2 regions of the Streptomyces sp. NPDC057287 genome follow, and region 1 is predicted to be linked to the other one. Evidence: predicted binding sites of a transcription regulator. Region 1 holds the regulator's gene; the other holds the start of a gene.
The links. The regulator HspR, encoded in region 1, represses chaperone genes until heat shock. The targets are predictions, from matches to a motif close to TTGAGNNNNNNNNNCTCAA.
Positions count from the first base shown of each region.

Region 1 (3,410 bases):
ACGCAAGGGGAGAGCGCGGCCACGCCCGACCGTGCCGGGCGAGTCCCCGTCCCCCGGCTCCCCCACACTCTCCCGCGAGCGCCGCTTCTGCCACCGTCATCTTTCTGCAACGCACAAAGTGAGGGGTCGTCAAATGAACGCCGATGAGGCAAAACCGGTGCATTCGCACGGCCCCCGGGAGCTCTGCGCCCCCGCGGTCGAGCTGTACGAGGAAGCGCTCCGCGTCGGCCGCGTCCCGCGCACCGCCCTGACGTCGGCACCGTGCCTGATCGAGATGGCCCTCGTGCACCCGGACACGGGCGACGACACGTGGATGCGCCCCGTCCCGCCGTCCGCCGCACTGGCCCACCTCCTGCAGCCCATCACCCGCGAGATCGACGAGCGGATACAGCTGAGCACCGCCCTGAGCCGGGTGCTGACCCCCCTGACGTCCGTCGCGGACGAGGACCCCAATCTCGCCATCACCGTGCTGGACGGGAAACCGCGGATCGCGTCCGCGCTCCAGGAGGCCGCCCGCCACGCGCGCGAGGAGGTGCTGACCGCGCAGCCCGGGGGCAACCGCCTGGAACACAACATGCGGCAGGGACTGGAGAACGCCCGCTCGGCCATCGCGGGAGGAGCCCGCCTCCGGCACATCTACCAGCACCCCGCGCGGTACAACACCCGCGTCAAGGACTACGTGGCGCAGGTGCCCTCCGACCTGCTCCAGATCCGCACGGTGGAACAGTCCGTCGAACGGCTCATCATCTTCGACCGCGCCCTCGCCTACATACCGGCCACACCCGAGCACAACGTGGCCCTGGAGATCCGCCACCCCGCCCTCGTCCGCTACCTCGTGCAGGTCTACGAGGTCCTCTGGGCGCAGGCCGTGCCGTTCACCCGGCACCTCCCGGCGTCCGCCCCCGGCATCCAGGTCACCGCCGTCCAGCAGAGCATCGCCCGGCTGCTCAGCGAGGGGCACGTCGACGACGTGGTGGCCCGCAAGCTGGGCATCAGCGTCCGCACCTGCCGCTCCCACATCGCCCGGCTCATGCAGGCCCTCGGGGCCACCAGCCGCACCCACCTCGGGGTCCTCATCGTGCGGTCGGGCGTCGTGGACGCCCCCGGCACGCGGACAGGGCCCGCCACCGAGTCGTGAGACTCCGGGCGGGCCCTGTCCTGCCTGCTCAGTCCTTCGGCCGCTTCGGCCGCCAGACCACCAGCGCGCTGGTCTGCTGCACGTCCTGGTACGGCACCAGATCGCGCCGGTAGGAGGCGTGCACCTGGGCCTCGCGCTGCTGCATGGCCACGGCCGCGCCGTCCACCGCCGCCGAGAGCTCGGCGACGCGCTGCTGGAGCGCGGCGACCTGGTTCTCCAGCTCGATGATGCGCTTGATGCCGGCGAGGTTGATTCCCTCGTCCTGCGACAACTGCTGCACGGTGCGCAGCAGTTCGATGTCACGCGCCGAGTAGCGCCGGCCGCGCCCGGCGGTACGGTCGGGCGAGACCAGGCCGAGGCGGTCGTACTGGCGCAGTGTCTGCGGGTGCAGGCCCGAGAGCTGAGCCGCGATCGAGATCACGTAGACCGGTGATTCGTCGGTCAGCTGGTACGGATTGCGTCGACGGCCGTCCATCTCAAGCTCCCTTCGCAGCCTGGAACAGCTCCGCCCGCGGGTCCTCCCCCGCGGTCGCCTTCCGGTAGGCCTCCAGCGCGTCCTGGGCGTCCGCGCCGAGGTCCGTGGGGACGGCCACCTCGACGGTGACCAGGAGGTCGCCCCGGGTGCCGTCCTTGCGTACGGCGCCCTTGCCCCGGGCGCGCATGGTACGCCCGTTGGGTGTGCCGGCCGGGAGTTTCAGGGTGACCGGAGGCCCCCCGAGCGTCGGGACCTTCACCTCGCCGCCCAGCGCCGCCTCCGGGAAGGTGACGGGCACGGTGACGGTGAGGTTGTCGCCCTTGCGGCCGAAGACCGGGTGGGCGTCGACGTGGACGACGACGTAGAGGTCACCGGCCGGACCGCCGCGCTCGCCCGGGCTGCCCTTGCCGCGCAGCCGGATCCGCTGGCCGTCCAGCACACCCGCGGGGATCCTGACCTGCATGGTGCGGGCCGACTTCGCCCGCCCGCTGCCCTTGCAGACGTCGCAGGGGTCCTGGGCGATGAGGCCCCGGCCCTTGCAGTCCACGCAGGGATCGGTCAGCGAGAATCCGCCGCCGGTGCCGCGCGACACCTGACCGGTGCCGACACAGGTCGGACAGACCCTCGGGGTGCCGTTCTTGTCGCCGGTGCCCGAGCACGCCTTGCAGGGTGCCTGGCTGGACATCCGCAGCGGGACCGTGGCCCCGTCGACCGCCTCGGTGAAGCTGAGCGTCACCTCGGACTCGATGTCCTGGCCGCGGCGCGGCTGGACACGTGTGCCACCGCCGCCCCGGTTGAACAGCCCGCCGAAGACGTCGCCGATGCCGCCGCCGCCGAACCCGCCGGCGCCGGCCGTCTGGCCGCCGCCCTGGGCACCCCCGAAGAGGTCGCCCAGGTCGAAGTTGAAGTTGCCGCCCGCGCCGCCGGGACCGGCCCGGAAGCCTCCGTTGCCGAAGAGGGCGCGCGCCTCGTCGTACTCCTTGCGCTTCTTCGGGTCACCGAGGACGTCGTTCGCCTCGGAGATCTCCTTGAAGCGCTCCTCGGCCTTGGCGTCACCCTTGTTGGCGTCCGGGTGGTACTCGCGGGCGAGCTTCCGGTACGCCTTCTTGACCTCGGCGTCGGTGGCGTCCTTGGGGACGCCGAGGACCTTGTAGTAGTCCTTCTCGACGAAGTCCTTCGTGCTCATCGACGTCCCTCCTTCCGGACGATCGGCCGTGCGGCCGGCCCTGTGGCCGGCCGCACGCCCCGTCGGTGTTCACCGCAGTGGTCGGACGGAATGTCAGACCTCTTCGGTGCCACCGCTCTCCTCGTCGTCTGCCTTCTCTTCCTTCGCCGCCGCGGGTGCGGCACCCGGCTGCGGCTCGGCCACGGCCACCCGCGCGGGGCGGATGGTGCGCTCCCCGATGCGATACCCGGGCTGCAGGATCGCCACGCAGGTCGTCTCGGTGACGTCCGGCGCGTACGAGTGCATCAGGGCCTCGTGGATCGTCGGGTCGAAGGGCTCGCCCTCCTTGCCGAACTGCTGGAGGCCCAGCTTCGCGACGACCGTCTCCAGGGATTCGGCCACCGACTTGAAGCCGCCGACCAGCTCCCCGTGCTCCCGCGCCCGCCCGACGTCGTCGAGCACCGGAAGGAGCTCGGTCAGCAGGCCCGCTGCCGCGACCTCCTTGACCGTGACCCGGTCGCGCTCGACGCGGCGACGGTAGTTCTGGTACTCGGCCTGGAGCCGCTGGAGGTCCGCCGTGCGCTCGTTGAGCGCGGTACGCACCTGGTCCAGCTGGGCCGTCAGGGCCACTG
Region 1 is NZ_JBHUYV010000018.1:83,805-87,214, reverse strand. Features, by position in the region: gene ACFUNE_RS29445 (LuxR C-terminal-related transcriptional regulator) at 134-1,138, shown strand; gene ACFUNE_RS29440 (heat shock protein transcriptional repressor HspR) at 1,167-1,613, opposite strand; gene dnaJ (molecular chaperone DnaJ) at 1,615-2,799, opposite strand; gene grpE (nucleotide exchange factor GrpE) at 2,893-3,410, opposite strand, start outside.

Region 2 (3,410 bases), on a different contig from region 1:
GGACGTTGGCCGTGGCCAGGAACACGACGTCGCTGAGGTCGAGCTCGACCTCCAGGTAGTGGTCCCGGAAGGTGTGGTTCTGCGCCGGGTCGAGCACTTCGAGCAGGGCGGCCGCGGGGTCGCCGCGGAAGTCCGAACCGACCTTGTCGATCTCGTCGAGCAGGACGACCGGGTTCATCGAACCGGCCTCCTTGATCGCCCGGACGATCCGCCCCGGGAGCGCGCCGACGTACGTGCGCCGGTGGCCCCGGATCTCCGCCTCGTCCCGGACGCCGCCGAGCGCGACCCGGACGAACTTGCGCCCCATGGCGTGCGCGACGCTCTCCCCGAGGGAGGTCTTCCCCACGCCGGGTGGGCCGACCAGTGCCAGCACCGCGCCGCCGCGCCGGCCTCCGACCACACCGAGCCCGCGGTCCGCACGGCGCTTGCGCACCGCGAGGTACTCGGTGATGCGCTCCTTCACGTCCTGCAGACCCGCGTGTTCCGCGTCGAGGACCTCCTGGGCGCCGCGGATGTCGTACGCGTCCTCGGTCCGCTCGGTCCAGGGGAGCTCCAGGACGGTGTCCAGCCACGTCCGGATCCAGGACCCCTCGGGGCTCTGGTCGGAGGCGCGCTCCAGCTTCTCGACCTCCTTGAGCGCGGCCTCACGGACGTGCGCGGGGAGATCGGCGGCCTCGACGCGCGTGCGGTAGTCGCCGGACTCGTCCTCCGGATCGCCGTTGAGCTCGGAGAGCTCCTTGCGTACGGCGTCGAGCTGGCGCCGCAGCAGGAATTCGCGCTGCTGCTTGTCGACGCCCTCCTGGACGTCCTTGGCGATGGACTCGGCGACGTCCTGCTCGGCGAGGTGCTCGCCGAGCCACTGGATGGCCAGCTTCAGACGGGCGACCGCGTCCGCGGTCTCCAGGAGCTGGACCTTCTGGGCCGTGGTGAGGAAGGGCGAGTAACCGGAATTGTCGGCAAGGGCGGAGATGTCATCGATCTGCTGGACCCGGTCCACGACCTGCCAGGCTCCGCGCTTCTTCAGCCAGCTGGTCGCGAGGGCCTTGTACTCCTTGGCCAGCTCGGTGACGGAGCCGGGCAGGGGGTCGGGCAGCGCTACGTCGACACGGGTGCCCTCCACCCACAGTGCGTTGCCGGGCCCGCTCGTCCCGGCGCCGATCCGCACCCGGTCACGGGCCCGGATCAGGGCGCCCGGATCGCCGTCCGACAGGCGTCCGACCTGCTCGACGGTGCCCAGGACACCGGTCCCGGTGTAATTCCCGTCGATGCGTGGGACGAGCAGCACCTCGGGCTTGCCGCCGCCGGGCCGTGCGACGGCCTGCGCCGCCTCCACGGCTGCGCGCACCTCCGCGTCCGACAGGTCGAGCGGCACCACCATTCCGGGCAGCACGACCTCGTCGTCCAGCGGCAGCACGGGCAGGTCGATCGGCGTGGACGCCTCGGACGCGTTGGACTCTGCAGTCATGATCTCCCCTTCGGCAGGCAAGTTGAGCTATGTGGACTCAATGCTTGTGAGCCTTGGGATGTTCCCCCGAGCCTGTTCGCTCTCAGCGATCGACCGCCCCGCCTGCGCGAATCCGGTGCCGCGGCGCCCTCCCCTGCCACGCGGCACCCTCCCGTGCAACAGCGCCCCGCCGGGCGCGGCCATTCCCGGCCGCGCCACGGACCGGAGCCACAGGCGGTCCCTCAGGACGGACCCCCTCGCGGGCCGCGCCGCGACCCGCGGGGCGGAAGGCCCTCCGGAGGGCGGCATTCCGGGAATTCGCTGGTCCGGAGGAGCGGGAGCGGGGAAGGATGGCCGCCGGGAACAGTCCCGCCCGAGACCGGAGACCGCGCCATGCCAGCCACAGAGGCCCACCGGCCCATCGTCCTCGACCGGCGCGAAGGGCCGTTCGGCGAAGTCGTCCTGCGCGAGCGTGGTGACGACTTCGAGATCATCGCCAACGGATGCTTCCTGATGGACACCTCCGACGGGCGCTCCGAACGGCTCCTCGTCGACGCGGCGCTCGCCGCCCTGCCCGCCGCGCGGCCGGCCCCGTCCGTACTGATCGGCGGGCTCGGCGTCGGGTTCTCACTGGTGCGCGCCGCCGACGAGCCGCGCTGGGGCCGGATCACGGTCGTCGAGCGGGAGCAGGCCGTCGTGGACTGGCACCTCGACGGGCCGCTCGGCCGGATCTCCGGGGCGGCGCTCGCCGATCCGCGGACCGCGATCCTCGGCGCGGATCTCGTCACCCACCTCCACACGACCACGGAGCGTTACGACGCCCTGTGCCTGGACATCGACAACGGCCCCGGCTGGACCGTCACCGAGGACAACGAGAGCCTCTATTCGCCCACCGGTCTCGCGGCCTGCCGGGCGCGCCTGACGCCGGGCGGAGTCCTCGCGGTGTGGTCCGCACAGCCGTCCGCCGACTTCGGGGAAGCTCTGCGGAATGCCGGATTCCACGCAGTAACGACCGAAGAAGTAGCCGTTGCCCGAGGTGTTCCGGACGTGGTCCATCTCGCACTCCGGAAGGACTGAACCCCCACCCGGTATGCACATCCCGGTCGCGCCACGGGCCGGGCCCCACAACTGCGCCGATCCGTCTCCTTTCCGCGGGTAACACCTTCACGACGGACAACACCCTGCGTAGCCGGGAGGCGTCCTCTGCCTCTACGCTGCTGACCGGCACAAGGGATCACCGACGAAATCCACAAGCGATAACCGTGCCTCCGGGGGAATGGCCTCCGCGAGAACGGGCAGGGGCGGGGCGATGGAACAGACACACACCACCCACAACGGCGTCGCGGCCACCCCCGGGGCTCAGCGCCGGGTGCTGGTGGTCGAGGACGACGCGACAATCGTCGACGCCATTTCCGCCCGGCTGCGGGCCGAGGGCTTTCTGGTGCAGACCGCACTGGACGGCCCCGCGGCCGTGGACGCGGCCGAGGCCTGGCAGCCCGACCTGATGGTGCTCGACATCATGCTTCCCGGCTTCGACGGCCTGGAGGTCTGCCGTCGTGTGCAGGCCCAGCGTCCCGTTCCGGTGCTGATGCTCACCGCACGCGACGACGAGACCGACATGCTGGTCGGACTCGGGGTCGGCGCCGACGACTACATGACCAAGCCGTTCTCCATGCGGGAACTGGCGGCGCGGGTCCACGTCCTGCTGCGCCGGGTCGAGCGGGCAGCACTGGCCGCCGTGACACCGCGCAGCGGCATCCTCCGTCTCGGCGAGCTGGAGATCGACCACGCGCAGCGCCGCGTCCGGGTTCGCGCCGACGACGTCCACCTCACCCCGACCGAGTTCGACCTGCTGGTCTGCCTGGCCAACACCCCGCGTGCGGTGCTGTCCCGGGAGCAGCTGCTGGCCGAGGTCTGGGACTGGGCGGACGCCTCCGGGACCCGTACGGTCGACAGCCACATCAAG
Region 2 is NZ_JBHUYV010000003.1:95,943-99,352, reverse strand. Features, by position in the region: gene lon (endopeptidase La) at 1-1,465, opposite strand, end outside; gene ACFUNE_RS07015 (spermidine synthase) at 1,838-2,521, shown strand; gene ACFUNE_RS07010 (response regulator transcription factor) at 2,754-3,410, shown strand, end outside.
Region 2: lon (endopeptidase La) is a predicted target of HspR. The motif match lies at 1,488-1,506, and genes of this name have one in related genera.